One region of the Klebsiella grimontii genome, then DNA from elsewhere that is predicted to be linked to it. Evidence: predicted binding sites of a transcription regulator. Region 1 holds the regulator's gene; the other holds the start of a gene.
What was found. Region 1 encodes CRP, which controls carbon source genes, mostly activating them, when cyclic AMP is high. Its sites were predicted from a motif close to ATGTGANNNNNNTCACAT; they were not measured.
Positions count from the first base shown of each region.

Region 2: a site for CRP is predicted at 4,781-4,798, ahead of cdd (cytidine deaminase). Genes of this name have one in related genera too.

Region 1 is NZ_CP169721.1:427,525-435,319, forward strand. Features, by position in the region: gene pabA (aminodeoxychorismate synthase component 2) at 1-558, shown strand, start outside; gene ACE3MN_RS01925 (aspartate aminotransferase family protein) at 648-1,868, shown strand; gene ACE3MN_RS01930 (YccS/YhfK family putative transporter) at 1,858-3,936, opposite strand; gene crp (cAMP-activated global transcriptional regulator CRP) at 3,988-4,620, opposite strand; gene ACE3MN_RS01940 (OsmC family protein) at 4,925-5,329, shown strand; gene ACE3MN_RS01945 (phosphoribulokinase) at 5,376-6,245, opposite strand; gene ACE3MN_RS01950 (YheU family protein) at 6,281-6,499, opposite strand; gene ACE3MN_RS01955 (hydrolase) at 6,496-7,455, opposite strand; gene ACE3MN_RS01960 (NUDIX hydrolase) at 7,600-7,795, opposite strand, start outside.
Region 2 is NZ_CP169721.1:1,735,861-1,743,655, reverse strand. Features, by position in the region: gene ACE3MN_RS08365 (fumarylacetoacetate hydrolase family protein) at 1-41, opposite strand, end outside; gene gtdA (gentisate 1,2-dioxygenase) at 66-1,103, opposite strand; gene ACE3MN_RS08355 (MFS transporter) at 1,115-2,473, opposite strand; gene ACE3MN_RS08350 (LysR family transcriptional regulator) at 2,600-3,517, shown strand; gene ACE3MN_RS08345 (CidA/LrgA family protein) at 3,639-4,037, shown strand; gene ACE3MN_RS08340 (CidB/LrgB family autolysis modulator) at 4,034-4,729, shown strand; gene cdd (cytidine deaminase) at 4,857-5,741, shown strand; gene sanA (outer membrane permeability protein SanA) at 5,866-6,582, shown strand; gene ACE3MN_RS08325 (DUF799 domain-containing protein) at 6,665-7,324, opposite strand; gene ACE3MN_RS08320 (DUF4810 domain-containing protein) at 7,321-7,677, opposite strand; gene ACE3MN_RS08315 (CsgG/HfaB family protein) at 7,750-7,795, opposite strand, start outside.

The DNA of each region.
Region 1 (7,795 bases):
CTGCTTATCGATAACTACGATTCTTTCACCTGGAATTTGTATCAGTATTTCTGCGAGCTTGGCGCGGAAGTTCTGGTCAGACGTAATGACGAGCTGACGTTAGCGGATATCATTGCTCTGGCGCCAGCGAAAATCGTTATCTCGCCGGGCCCCTGCACGCCCGATGAGTCAGGGATTTCGCTGGCGGTGATTCGCCACTTTTCCGGTAAGACGCCGATCTTAGGCGTTTGCCTGGGCCATCAGGCGATTGCCCAGGTTTTCGGCGCCGCGATCGTACGAGCCGCGAAAGTGATGCACGGGAAAACGTCCCCGGTCAGCCATACCGGTCAAGGGGTGTTCCTTGGACTGAATAACCCGCTTACGGTGACCCGCTACCACTCCCTGCTGATTGATCCGCTAACGCTGCCTGAATGCTTTGAGGTGACCGCCCGCAGCGAAAAGGGGGAGATTATGGGCATTCGCCACCGCATCTTCGATCTCGAGGGCGTGCAGTTTCATCCAGAGAGTATTCTCAGCGAGCAGGGACATCAGCTGCTGGCAAACTTCCTCAATCGGTGATTTGTAGTTGCCATTGGTTGATTTTTTATGCATATTTTGTGATTAGATTATCATAATCATTGCTGCATAACGTAAAGGATGGGCACCACATGGCAACTGAACAACCGGCAATCACCCGCGCTACATTCGATGAAGTCATTTTGCCGATTTATGCACCGGCAGAATTTATTCCGGTGAAGGGCAAGGGGAGCCGAGTATGGGATCAGCAGGGTAAAGAGTACGTTGATTTCGCCGGTGGGATTGCCGTGACCGCGCTCGGTCATTGCCATCCGGCGCTGGTGGCGGCACTCCATGAGCAGGGTGAAAAGCTGTGGCATACCAGTAACGTTTTTACCAACGAACCGGCCCTGCGCCTCGGGCGTAAGCTGGTGGATGCGACTTTTGCCGATCGCGTGGTGTTTATGAACTCCGGGACGGAAGCCAACGAAACGGCATTCAAGCTGGCGCGCCATTACACCGTGACGCGCCATAGTCCGTACAAAACCAAAATCATCGCTTTCCATAACGCCTTTCACGGTCGGTCGCTGTTTACCGTCTCCGTCGGCGGCCAGCCCAAATATTCTGATGGTTTCGGGCCGAAACCGGCCGATATCGTTCACGTACCGTTTAACGATTTACACGCGGTGAAAGCGGTGATGGACGATCATACCTGCGCGGTGGTGGTCGAGCCGATTCAGGGTGAAGGTGGAGTGACGGCGGCGACGCCGGAATTCCTGCAAGGATTGCGCGATCTCTGCGACCAGCACCAGGCACTGCTGGTGTTTGATGAAGTCCAGTGCGGTATGGGGCGCACCGGCTCGCTGTTTGCCTATATGCACTACGGCGTGACGCCGGATATTCTGACCAGCGCCAAGGCGCTTGGCGGCGGCTTCCCTATCAGCGCGATGCTGACCACCCATGATATCGCCAGCGCTTTCCACGCCGGTTCCCATGGTTCGACCTACGGCGGTAACCCGCTGGCCTGCGCGGTCGGCGGGGCGGCCTTCGATCTGATTAACACGCCGGAAGTGCTGGACGGCGTCACCGCGAAGCGCGAGCTGTTTGTTCAGCACCTTCAGCAAATTGACGCGCGGTTCGATCTGTTTAGCGATATTCGCGGCATGGGTCTGCTGATCGGCGCCGAGCTGAAGCCGCAGTATCACGGGAAGGCGCGCGATTTCTTGTATGCAGCCGCAGAGGCGGGCGTCATGGTGCTCAATGCCGGACCAGACGTGATGCGCTTCGTACCGTCGCTGGTGATTGATGATAGCGATATTGCTGAAGGCATGGCGCGCTTTGCCCAGGCGGTTGAGCGGGTGCTTAGCGCTTAGTGGCGCGCAGCCAGATGCCATGATGCGGACGCTGACGCCATGCCACCGATGAAATGGTGTGCATGGTGTTCAGATGCCCGAGGATGCGCTGCAAGTGCTGCTCCATCGTACTGAGCGGTCCGCGAGGGACCTCCGCATCCTGCGCCTCCATAATATTCACATCCCCCGCGCTGCCGGGCCCGTCGGAATCCAGCCGCTGCTGGCAGCGCTGGAGCGCAATCTCGCAGGACTCCAGATAACGCTGGGCTAAATCCGGCGTCAGCATATTGTGCTCGCGCGCCAGGGTAGTCATGGCATTGATGTGCTCGACAATAAACTGGCTGTGGGTCACCCACAGCTTCATGTCTTCGAGATAGTGGGAATTAAAACCGGGTTCCTGCATCGCCTGATTTAGCGAGTTAAACAGCGCGTTATGCGTCTGATTAACGCGCATGCGCTGATAGGCCAGCGCCGGGGCCTGATGGTCGTCGCTGAGGATCAGCCTGATGGCTTCCTGATCGGCTTCCAGCGCGTCGTGGGCATTTTTGCGCAGCAGACCGCTTTGCCACTGCGGCCATAGCCAGACCATGCCGCCGAAAGCAATCAGGCAGCCAATCAGCGTATCAATCAGTCTGGCGACGATAAACTGCTCGCCGTTCAGGGTGAGCAGTTGCAGGGTGTACACCGCCGTCACGGTAAATCCGACCATCGCCCAGCCGTAATGCTGGCGAATAATCAGGTAGCTCAATAGCGTAATGAACAGCATCGCGGTCAGCGTATAGCCTTCAGGAACGTGAAAGTGCAGCGTGAGCCCGGCAATGACCAGCCCCGCAATGGTTCCGGCAGCCCGATGGACGATACGAACCCGCGTCGCGCCGTAGCCGTTTTGCGTCACGAACAGCACGGTCATCAGGATCCAGTAGGGCTTAGGCAGATGCAGCGCGCTGCCCATCAGGCTGGCGGCGCTCAGCATTACGCTGATACGCGCGGCGTTACGTAACGCCGGCGACTTAAGCGACAGATAGTTTTTCAACGCGGGCAGCAGCGGCAGGCGGCGGGTTTTATCCGCCATCAGGTTACGCGCGTACAGCGGGCGCTGGGTGCGCAGAACTCTGGCAATGCGGCTGAAGTGCCAGGCGCAGAACTGGCCGACAGGATTATCCGGATGCTGCCAGGCGATTTTTTCCAGCGCGCCGATCTGTTTGTCCATCTGAAAGCGCCGGGGATAACGGTGGTAGAGCAGATCGTCCGCCAGCTCCCGCAGGCGGGCGGCAACGGTTTGCGCGTTCCAGCGAATCACCGCTTCCGCGTGACTGCGTTCCACCAGCTTCTGCACCTCTTCTGGCTGATGAAGGCTGACGGAAATATGCTCCTGAAGGTCCAGTCCAACCTGGAAAGCGCGCAGCAGGCGTTTGTGATCGCTGCGCTGGTTAGCCGCCAGCATATGCATCTGCTGATAGCACTGGGTAATCAGATCCACCACCTTTTGCTGGCGGTTGAGCAGCGGCGGCAGCGATGTGGCGGGGTCCGTATGCTGGGTAAGCAGGCTGTATTTGGCCTCGCAGTAGTTGGCGAGCTCACGGTAGAGCAGGCTTAAGGATTCGCGCAGCGGCTGCTCGCGCCAGAGCCAAAACCAGAACCAGTTGAACACCCCATACCATAAGGTGCCGAGGGCGTAGATTAACAGCGGCTCCCACACCGGCATGTTGCCCGCGAGACTGAGGGTAAAAATAGCCGCGATAAGCGAGGCAGGCAGCAGCCGCGCGTGCAGGGAGCTGATTTCAGCCGTGACGCCGAGGATCAGCGCCAGACCGGTGAGGATTAGCGGCAAAGGGATTTCGCGTTGCAGAAGAAGCTGGACGATCAGGCTACAGCCGGCAAACAGGCTGCCGCCGATAATCAGACGCTTAAAGAAACGCTTATGCGGCGTATCCAGCCCGGCAATGTTGCAGCAGGCGGGAACCAGAGAGAACAGAAGCCCCTGCTGTAAGTGGCCAAACAGAAGCCCAATCGCGACCGGCAGACACAACACCAGCGTTTGCCGCAGTGCATAGTTGACTTCAGGGTGGTAAATCAGCCTGCGCCACATGAGGAGAAAACAAAAACGGCGTATCGTCAGGCAATACGCCGTTTTACCGACTTAACGGGTACCGTAGACGACGATAGTTTTACCGTGCGCGGAGATCAGGTTTTGATCTTCCAGCATTTTCAGGATGCGGCCAACGGTCTCGCGGGAGCAGCCGACGATCTGGCCGATTTCCTGACGTGTAATTTTAATTTGCATACCGTCCGGATGGGTCATCGCATCCGGCTGTTTAGCCAGGTTCAGCAGCGTCTGAGCGATACGACCGGTAACGTCAAGGAAGGCGAGGTTGCCCACTTTCTCAGACGTGACCTGCAGACGACGAGCCATCTGCGAAGAGAGACGCATCAGGATGTCCGGGTTAACCTGGATCAGCTGACGGAATTTTTTGTAGGAGATTTCGGCCACTTCACATGCGGTTTTCGCACGTACCCAAGCGCTACGCTCCTGGCCTTCTTCAAACAAGCCTAATTCACCGATGAAATCGCCCTGATTAAGGTAAGAGAGGATCATCTCTTTACCTTCTTCATCCTTGATGAGTACAGCCACGGAGCCTTTAACGATGTAGTACAACGTTTCTGCTTTCTCACCCTGGTGGATCAGCGTGCTCTTTGATGGGTACTTATGAATGTGGCAATGAGACAAGAACCATTCAAGGGTAGGGTCTGTTTGCGGTTTGCCAAGCACCATGCGCGGTTATCCTCTGTTATAAGCTATCTCCGGGTGCCGACACTACACGGCATCCGGGCATGCAATCGTATTGAATCCCTATACCTGGGAATCCGGCTGAAAGTTTTCTGCAGCCTGTAATGTGAACTCCTCTGCATACATGCAGTACATCAATGTATTACTGTAGCATCCAGATTGTTTTAGCATAGCTTTCGCCGCATGTCTCCTGGTGTCTCGCTTCAGCATGACCCAGGTCGCCTTCCGTTGCGAGAATTGTTATGTACGCGTAATCTGTCGGGAAAATTACAGCCCTGGAGTTAAATTTATGCAAGCGCGAGTGAAGTGGGTTGAAGGGTTAACCTTCATCGGTGAGTCGGCTTCTGGTCACCAGATTCTGATGGACGGCAATTCCGGGGATAAAGCGCCCAGCCCAATGGAAATGGTTCTGATGGCGGCAGGCGGATGCAGCGCGATCGATGTGGTTTCCATATTGCAGAAGGGCCGTCATAACGTTACCAACTGCGAAGTTAAGCTGACTTCTGAGCGTCGCGAAGAGGCTCCGCGTCTGTTTACCCATATCAATCTGCATTTTATCGTGACCGGTAAAGAACTGAAGGACGCTGCCGTGTCTCGCGCGGTCGACCTGTCGGCGGAAAAGTATTGTTCCGTCGCGCTGATGCTTGAGAAAGCGGTAAACATTACCCACTCTTATGAAGTGATCGAAGGGTAAGCCGAACGGGCCCCGGCCGGCAAACGCGTCACCGGGGTTTTGACCGTTAGCTTATTTTCCTGCCTTCCATCAGGCGCTCAACCAGCGGCGCCATGATCAGTTCCATCGCCAGCCCCATTTTCCCGCCCGGTACCACCAGCGTATTCATATGCGAGATAAACGAGCCCTGCAGCATCGCCAGAAGCCAGGGGAAATCGATATTTTTTAGATTACGGAAATGGATAACGACAAAGCTTTCATCCAGCGAAGGGATGGCTTTGGCCGCAAACGGGTTGGACGTATCCACCGTCGGTACGCGCTGGAAGTTGAGGTGGGTGCGCGAAAACTGCGGGGTGATAAAGTTGATGTAGTCTTCCATCGAACGGACCACGGAATCCATCACCGCCTCACGAGAGTGGCCGCGTTCGCTGGTGTCGCGAATAAGCTTCTGGATCCACTCAAGATTGACGATGGGCACCACGCCAACCAGCAGGTCGACATGGTTTGCTACGTTATGCTGCGGCGTCACCACGCCGCCGTGCAGGCCTTCATAAAACAGGACGTCAGTCGGTTCGGGCAGCGGCTGCCAGGGCGTGAAGGTCCCCGGAACCTGATTCCACGGCACGGCCTCGTCATAGGTATGTAAATACTTGCGCGACTGGCCTTTGCCGCTTTGCCCATATTCGGCGAACGTGTGTTCCAGCAGGCCGAAGTCGTTAGCCTCGGGGCCAAAGTAGCTGATATGTTTGCCCTGATCGCGCGCTTTACGGATCGCCATGTCCATTTCCGGACGGGTATAGCGGTGAAAGCTATCGCCTTCAACTTCGGCGGCGTGCAGATTAAGCTGGGCGAAGATTTTGCGAAAGGCGAGGCTGGTGGTCGTGGTTCCCGCGCCGCTGGAGCCCGTGACGGCAATCACCGGATGTTTGGCAGACATAACAACTCCCAGAGTAAACGATAGTGTGTGCCGCCTTAGCCGTGAAACTGCTTGCGGGGCATAATGTTCACCGTCTCGTGCAGTTCTGACCACACCAGCACGGCTTCTCCGCTTTTCAACTGCTGTTTAACATCAGCGACTTTATCCGTCAGCGAACGTTCATGTTCACCATAATCGGTGCCTTCACGTAATACAAAACTTTCGATCAGGTTATCCAGCGTTTCGGGATCGAGATCTTGCCAGGGAATGATCATATTTGCGCTCCTAACCAACGGGTTAGCCAATCCGGAATTCTTTTTTCAAGCCACATTTCCGGCTTACGCAGCGTGCCGCCGACGAAACCCACGTGCCCGCCGTGCTCCGTGAGCTGATATTCGACATTCGCCGGCAGCTGTTCCTGCGGGGGAATCGAGTGGTGATCCATAAAGGGATCGTCCTTCGCGTGAATAATCAGCGTGGGCTTAGTGATATCGCTTAAGCGCGGCATGGCGCTACATTGGCGATAATAGTCCAGCGCATCGGCAAAGCCGTGGATCCTGGCCGTTATGCTATCGTCAAATTCGCGAATACGGCGCATGCTTTTTAGCTGGCGTAAATCGACGGGCAGAGAGCCGGGATAGGCTTTTAGCTTACGCGCGGCGTTGGCTTTCAGCAGGTTGAGCAGATAGCGCTGATAAACGCGGGAGAAACCTTTGTCCATATGATAGCTACAGGCCTCCAGCATAAACGGCGCCGAGACGATAACCGCGGCATCAACGGGAATTGCGTCGCCCTCTTTTGCCAGCAGGCAGCCCAGCATATTGCCCCCGAGCGAATATCCCACCGCGGCGGTGGGGGCCGTGCCGTACTCGCGCTGGAGCCAGCGCAGAAACCAGGAGCCATCTTCCGTTTCGCCCGAGTGGTAGATGCGGTTATTCCGGTTGGGTTCGCCGCTACAGCCGCGAAAGTGCATCACCACGCCCAGCCAGCCGCGCTGCATGGCCGCATGGATAAGTCCGTGGGCGTAAGGGCTGTGCAGGCTGCCCTCCAGGCCATGAAACACCACCAGGCGTGGTTTATGACGCGCCTGCGAAGGGTCTTCGCTCCACGCCAGATCGATAAAGTCGCCGTCCGGCAATTCCAGACGCTGCCAGTGGGGAGTAAAGCGGAGTTTGCGACGGATTAGCCGCGGCAACATGGTTTGCAAATGACGATTGCCTACGCCGCGCATCGGATGAAACTGATGCGAGTCGTCTTCAGGGGGCGTCATTTCTGTAGGAGTGATATCAACCATAGCACCAGAGCAATAAATAATCTTTATAACATACTATACCGCGCATGAAGTACGCAGGTTAGCCCATATGTGGCCTTGCGGCTAATCGGTCAGCAGGTTACGTGAAAAGAGATGAAAATCGACGCCGGGTTTACGCCGCCATAGCCGCGCTTTGCGCGCGCCGGTTGCCGCTGTTTCCCCGGTCTCTTCAAACATTCCGGAGGCTTCGAAGCGGCGAATCAGGCTTTTGCGTTGAATCGGCTGACCAAGGATGATTTCCGTGGCTTCCAGCAGCTGA
Region 2 (7,795 bases), 1.3 Mb from region 1:
ACGCTAATCGGGGCCTGGGGTGCAAAAACGTATTGAGTCATGATTCGATTCCTTATTCTTAATTTTTAATAACGCGCTTCGCGGAACAGGCCGAGCGCTTCCTGCACGGGACGGTCCGAAAAGCTGAATAACACGCTATCTTCGGCGGAGATAAAAGAGACGGCGTGCCAGGTCGGCACCACGAAGATATCTTTTGCCTGAAAAGCGAAGGTCTGTTCGCCAATGGTGACCTGGCCGCTGCCTTCCACCACGTGATAGACGGTACTGTCGGTGGTTTTCGCCGCTCGCGAGGTAAACCCTTTCGGTAACAGCTGCAGGAAGGCGCCCATCGACGGCATCGGGTAGCCGCCGGTGACCGGGTTGACGTAGCGCATCTTATAGCCATCCCACTCGTCGGCATCGCCCATCCGCGTCAGATCGTGCAGCGCTTCGCGGCTGCGGTCGTAGCGATAGTTAAAGATGGGCGAAGAGTTACCGGACTGATGGCGCAGCGGCAGCATGTTGGCGGCGTAGCGCGGCAGATAATCCCCCTCTTTGCGGGTCACCGGCTGCTGATCTTGCGGATAGTCCTCCGCGAAGCCGCAGCCCAGATAGTTCACCAGCGGCAGATCGAGGCCGTCGAGCCAGATAACCGGTTCGTTGCCGGGGTTGCCGTGATCGTGCCAGCGCCACTGCGGCGTCAGAATAAAGTCGCCGGCGCGCATGGCGGTCCGTTCGCCGTCAACGGCGGTAAACGCCCCTTCGCCTTCCACGACAAAGCGCAGCGCCGACTGGTTGTGCCGATGGCTCGGCGCCACTTCGCCGGGCATAATCAGCTGCAAACCCGCGTACAGCGAGGAGGTAATCGACGACTGCCCGCGCAGCGCCGGGTTTTCCAGCACCAGCACGCGGCGTATCGCCTCTTTCGCGCCAATCAGCTTGCCGCTTTCCAGCAGCAGCGGGCGAATCTCCTGATAATTCCAGTAAGCCGGCGCGCAGGTGGCGTTCGGCGTTTTCGGCACCAGATGGTGCAGCGATTCCCAAAGCGGCGTCAGGTTTTGCCCGGAAATATGCTGGTAAAACTGCTGACGGCCGTTATTTGCTTCCGTGGTGGACTGGGACATAAGCGTTCTCCTTATTTATTCACAATGCCTGCGGAAGGCAGCGCGGCGGGTACAGAAGTCGGGTTGCGGACGGCAAGCGTCAGCAGGATAAGCATCACGGCGCTCACAACGGCCGGGACGGCGATAACAAAAAACAGGGTATCGAATGAGAAATTCATCGCCATCATCACACCGCCGGAAAGGGAGCCAACGATGGCCCCGCAGCGGCCAACCGCGTTTGACCAGCTCACGCCAGTCGCGCGGCTTTGCGTGGGATACAGCGTTGCGGTTAGCGCATTCAGCCCCACCTGCGAGCCGCTGATGCCGATGCCGGTGCCGAAAATCGCCAGCGCCATCAGCCACAGGCCGTTCTCGCTCAGGCCAATCATGACGATACACACCGCCCCGAGGCCGTAGCTCAGCGCCAGCACCCGATAGGGATTGAAGCGATCCATCAGCACGCCGAGCAGCAGCGCGCCAAAGGTGCCGCCAATCTGGAAGGCGGCGGTGACCCACGAAGCGTGCTGTAAATCAATGCCCCGATGGTTTAGCAACGTCGGCATCCAGCTGGAGAGCAGATAGATAATCAGCAGGCTCATAAAGAACACCACCCATAGCATTAAGGTGATGGCCAACTGACACCCGGCGAACAGCTGGCTGATACTGCCCTTCGCCCCTGCGGCAGGTTCATCAAGCCAGAAATGCGTGTCGTTATAGCGCTCGCCGGTAATGGCGCCGACGGTTCTGGCGATCGTCGCCTGCGGCAGCTGGCGACGGATCTGCCAGCGCGGAGACTCGGGAAGCAGAGGCACCAGCGCCACCGCCAGTATCAACGGTAAAACGCCGCCGAGCACCAGAATGCCGTGCCAGCCGATCAGCGGCACCAGCTGTGCGCTGACCACGCCGCCGAAGGCGGAACCGAGGGTGAACCCGCAAAACATCAGGGTTACCAGCGCCCCGCGCCGCCGGGCAGGCAAATATTCCGAGGTCATGGTGATGGTATTAGGCATTGCGCCGCCGAGGCCGAGGCCAGTCAGAAAACGCAGGAACACCAGCATTTGCAGATCGGGGGCAAACGCGGAAAGCAGGCTGAACAGGCCGAACAGGGCGACGCAAAACTCAATCACCCGTTTGCGGCCAAAGCGGTCGGAGAGCGGGCCGCAGAGCAGCGCCCCGGCGGTCAGGCCCAGCAATCCCGCGCCAAATAACGGCGCGAGGTCGCCGGCGGTGAGCTGCCAGTGGCTGCGGATATCCGGCGCGATAAAACCAATCGCGGCGGTATCAAAGCCATCGAGCATCACCACCAGGAAACAGCAGATAATCACGCGCCACTGTCGGGCGCCGACCGGCGCGGCGTTGAGCAGCTTCTGTAATTCAAGTCGTTGAGTCATCGTTATGCCTCAGTGCAGGTAGGGGTAGGTGTTGTATTTATTTCTTTTATGTTGCGAGTTTGTAACTCAGGCAATGAAATGTACAATGGTATTTCGGGCATAGACATAACCTGGAGGTTATCGCTAATGGCGGACTGGACGCAGAAACTGAAGCTGCACCATTTACAGATGCTGGTGGCGCTGGGGGAGCAAGGCAATCTCACGCAGGTGGCGAAAATGATGAACATTACTCAGCCCGCGCTCTCCAAATGGCTCAGCCAGTTTGAAGACGAAGTCGGCATGGTTTTGTTCGAACGCCATAGCAAAGGCCTGCGCCCGACCGAAGGCGGGAAGCTGCTGCTTCAGCACGCCCAGCGGCTGATTAACGATATGTCGCGTTCGCAGTATGAGATCGAGCGTTTTAAACAGGGCGGACAGGTGGGCAGCCTGATGATTGGCTGTTCGCCGGTGGCGACCGACTGCGTCTCGCAGGCGATCCTCGAACTGCTCAAAGAGATGCCGACCCTGCACCTGAATATCGAAGAGAAGGTCATGACGCCGCTGCTTAACGATCTGCTCGCCGGCGTGGTGGATGTGGTTGTCGGACGCGTCGGCGGACGGGCGCTGGAGCTGCCGCTGAGCTACCGGGTGCTCTACACCGAACCGGTCTGCTTTGTCGCCCGTCCCGATCACCCGCTGGCCCAAAAATCGCGGTTAAGCTGGGCCGATCTCTCCCCCTGGCGCTGGATCGTCTGGCCCACCGGCACGCCAATTCGCCTGAGCATCGACAACGCGCTGGTGGATAACGGCGTGATGCTGCCGGAAAACACCATTGAGTCCGCCTCGATGAACGTCACCAGCAACCTGCTGCAGAGCAGCGATATGGTCTCAATTCTCTCCTTGCGCCTGGCGCAGCGCTACGCCGCCCAGCACCAGCTGGCGATTCTTAATTTGCCGCGCATTGAACAAAAAGGTAGCGTTGGGGTGTTCTGGCGAAAAAGTGAAACGCCGTCGCTGGCGCTGAGCCGGTTTCTGCACTGCCTGTCGCTGCAATCTACGCTCTGATAGCCGTCCGTTTTGCTGTTCCCCCTCTCTATTGCAGGTATGCGTAGAATTCATGATGTGATCGGTAGCACATTTTTGGCTTTAATTGTATGATGAATGCGGTTCATCAAGGGTTATTACCATGAGTAAATCACTGATTATTGTCTGGCAGTATCTGCGCGCTTTCGTGCTCATCTACGCCTGCTTGTATGCGGGCATTTTTCTCTCTTCGCTCCTGCCGATCGCCATTCCCGGCAGCATTATTGGCATGCTGATTCTGTTTTTTCTGCTGGCGCTGCAGATCATGCCGCCACAGTGGGTTAACCCCGGCTGCAACATCCTGATTCGCTATATGGCGCTGCTGTTTGTGCCTATCGGCGTCGGCGTCATGCAGTACTGGGATTTACTGCGCGCGCAGTTTGGCCCGGTGGTGGTGTCCTGCGCGATAAGCACGCTGGTGGTCTTTTTAGTGGTCAGCTGGAGTTCACACCTGGTTCACGGTGAGCGCAAAGTGGTTGGACAAAAAGGAAGTGAAGAATGATCCATGAAATCTGGTGGTCGCTGCCGCTCACTCTTGTCGTCTTTTTCCTTGCCCGCAGGCTGGCGGCGCGGTTTAAATTTCCGCTGCTTAACCCGCTGCTGGTGGCGATGGTGGTGCTCATTCCTTTTCTGCTGATAACCGGCATCTCCTACGAGCGCTATTTCCTCGGCAGCAAAATTCTTAACGATCTGCTGCAGCCGGCGGTGGTGGCGTTGGCCTTTCCTTTGTATGAGCAGTTGCACCAAATCCGCGCCCGCTGGAAGTCAATCATCACCATCTGCTTTATCGGCAGCGTAGTGGCGATGGTCACCGGCACCACCGTTGCCCTGTTGATGGGCGCAACCCCGCAGATTGCCGCCTCTATTTTGCCGAAATCGGTGACGACGCCGATTGCCATGGCGGTGAGCAGCAGCATTGGCGGGATTCCGGCGATCAGCGCGGTGTGCGTGATTTTCGTCGGCATTCTCGGCGCGGTCTTTGGTCACACCCTGCTGAACGTGATGCGCATCCGCACCAAGGCCTCGCGCGGCCTGTCGATGGGGACCGCATCCCACGCCCTGGGGACCGCCCGTTGCGCTGAGCTCGACTATCAGGAAGGGGCGTTCAGCTCGCTGGCGCTGGTGCTTTGCGGGATAATTACCTCGCTGGTCGCGCCGTTCTTATTTCCGCTTATTTTAGCGGTGGTTGGATAAATGTGATTTTAATCACATTTTTAAATGCAACACGAATTAGTTGCAGAGACAATGAGATGTTTATCACATATACAGGCTGTCACCCCCCGTACACTAGATTTCCATTACATTGTTATGAGGCAACGCCATGCACCCACGTTTTCAAGCTGTTCTTCCCCAACTGGCGGCGGACCTGCAAGCGGCCATCGCCCCGATGCTGACCGATCGGCATTTCCCGGCCCTGCTGAATGCAGACCAGGTTGCGGCGCTGCAAAGCGCAACGGGACTGGATGAAGACGCGCTGGCCTTTGCTTTGCTGCCGCTGGCGGCGGCCTGCGCGCGGGCCGATCTTTCCCATTTTAACGTCGGCGCGATTGCCCGCGGCATCAGCGGTACCTGGTACTTCGGCGGCAATATGGAATTTCTCGGCGCCACTATGCAGCAAACCGTGCACGCCGAACAAAGCGCCATCAGCCATGCCTGGCTGCGCGGCGAAAAATCCCTGCGGGCGATTACCGTTAACTATACTCCCTGCGGCCACTGCCGACAGTTTATGAACGAGCTGAACAGCGGCCTGGCGCTGCGCATCCACCTCCCCGGTCGCGAGGCGCATTCGCTGCAGCACTATTTGCCGGACGCTTTCGGCCCGAAAGATCTGGACATTAAAACCCTGCTGATGGACGAGCAGGACCACGGCTTCCCGCTCAGCGGCGACGCGCTGGCTCAGGCGGCGATTCAGGCGGCCAACCGTTGCCATACGCCTTACAGCAATTCGCCCTCCGGCGTAGCGCTGGAGCTGAAAGACGGCACCCTTTTCACCGGCAGCTATGCCGAGAACGCCGCCTTTAACCCGACGCTGCCTCCGCTGCAGGGCGCGCTGAATCTGCTGAGCCTCAACGGATACGATTACCCGGATATCCAGCGCGCAATTCTGGCCGAAAAGGCCGATGCAGCGCTTATCCAGTGGGACGCCACCGCGGCGACGCTGAAGGCGCTGGGCTGCCATAATATCGATCGCGTACTGTTAGGTTAGTCACATTCTGCGGGCCAAACGGCCCGCACTGTTGAAAATCCCCGCAATTAAACGACGGTTTCTTGCGCTTGCCCGACGGGTAAAGTAGCCTGAAGCTTCCCTCATCCACTATTGAGCCAGGTTCATGTTAAAGCGTGTGTTATACAGCCTGTTAGTCCTGTTCGGCTTGCTGCTGTTAACCGTGCTGGGTCTTGACCGCTGGATGAGCTGGAAAACCTCTCCCTATATTTACGACGAGCTGCAGGACCTGCCCTACCGCCAGGTCGGCGTCGTGCTCGGTACCGCTAAGTACTACCGTACCGGGGTTATCAACCAATATTATCGTTACCGGATTCAGGGCGCGCTGAACGCCTACAACAGCGGCAAGGTGAACTATCTGCTGCTCAGCGGCGATAACGCGCTGCAAAGCTATAACGAGCCGATGACCATGCGCCGCGATTTGATTAAAGCCGGCGTCGATCCGGCGGATATCGTGCTGGACTATGCGGGTTTTCGTACGCTCGATTCGATTGTTCGCACCCGTAAGGTCTTCGATACGAACGACTTTATTATCATTACCCAACGCTTCCACTGCGAGCGGGCGCTGTTTATTGCCCTGCATATGGGGATTCAGGCGCAGTGCTACGCGGTACCATCGCCAAAGGATATGTGGAGCGTTCGCCTGCGCGAGTTCGGCGCCCGCTTCGGCGCGCTGGCGGATCTCTATATTTTTAAACGCGAGCCGCGCTTTTTAGGCCCGCTGATCCCCATCCCCGCGCAGCAGGAAGTTCCCGACGGCGCGCAGTCCTATCCGGCGGTCACGCCCCAGCAGCTGCTGGAGCTGCAGAAAAAAGAGAAGTAGCCTCGTTATCTGGCAAAGAGGGGTTCATGATAAGCAATAAATGGCCGATGCAAAGGCGCGCATCGGCCATCTATTGAGGACGCTATTGCAAATCTTTACCGTATTTAGGAGAGCGAGGGCCGTACAGCATCCCTGCTGGCGCGGCAGGCGTGAGCAGTCGCGCATCGGCAATACCCGCGACCTTATAGCTTCTGTCGGTCATGGTGTTGACTATCTGGTCAACGGCCGCCTGGATAAGCATGCCTAAAAGCGAACCGCCGCTACCGTCACTTTCGCTGCTGGAAGCCACCGCGCTGCCTTTCCATAATAGTTTTCCGTTACGAATATCCACCAGCTCACCGGAAACGGCGACGCGGGTATCGCTGTTGATAACCTGATACGATGTCCCATATTCCGTGACCTTAAGATAGAGCACAGCGTCAGCGCCAAAAATTTCTCTTAGCTTTTGATGGCTGACACCGTGCATTTCTTCACCATTCACGACGCCATTTTGTTTAAAGGTGTTATCAACGACGGCAACAGGGAAAACATAATATCCCGCCTCGGCAAGCGGCAGCGTGACCTGCGAAAGTACCCCATAGCCCGCTTTAACGTCCGGTGATTCGTTTTTCGGCAGCAGGACCAGAATACTCTTCGGTTTACTCTGCCTGAATGCCGTGTAGTCATAGGATTTTTTCGGCGCGCAACCGCTCAACAGCAGGGTCAGTAATAAACCCGCGCATATTACATATAACTTTTTCATGCTTTGCCTCCCTGCATTTTCTTCAACAGAAAATCCATAAACTGGCTGGATTCAGGAAACAGCCGTTTCTCCTGTTCAAATTCTGTTTTTGCCAGCTCCGGATGACCGGTATCGATATATAACATCCCAAGATGCGCATGCAGTCCCGGAGGAACAGGAAGCGCCTGCGCCCGCGCTTTTTCAATATCTTTTTTTAATGTTTCGATTTGCTCTTGTGGCCCCATATCCAGCGCGTAATACTCATAAACCACAGGCTGATATTCATTCCAGCTATAGAGGGGTTTGGGGCTTGTCGCACAACCGCTTATCACCGCCACGGCGAGCAGAATTAAAACAGAACGGATAATATTCATTTTTAACATCCATATTATGATTTAAAGCGACATTTCACGGTACGCACACGGGAAATGTCGAAATCAGAACGATTATTTAGCCGGTGTCCACGCACCGCTTTCGATACCTGCAACCAGA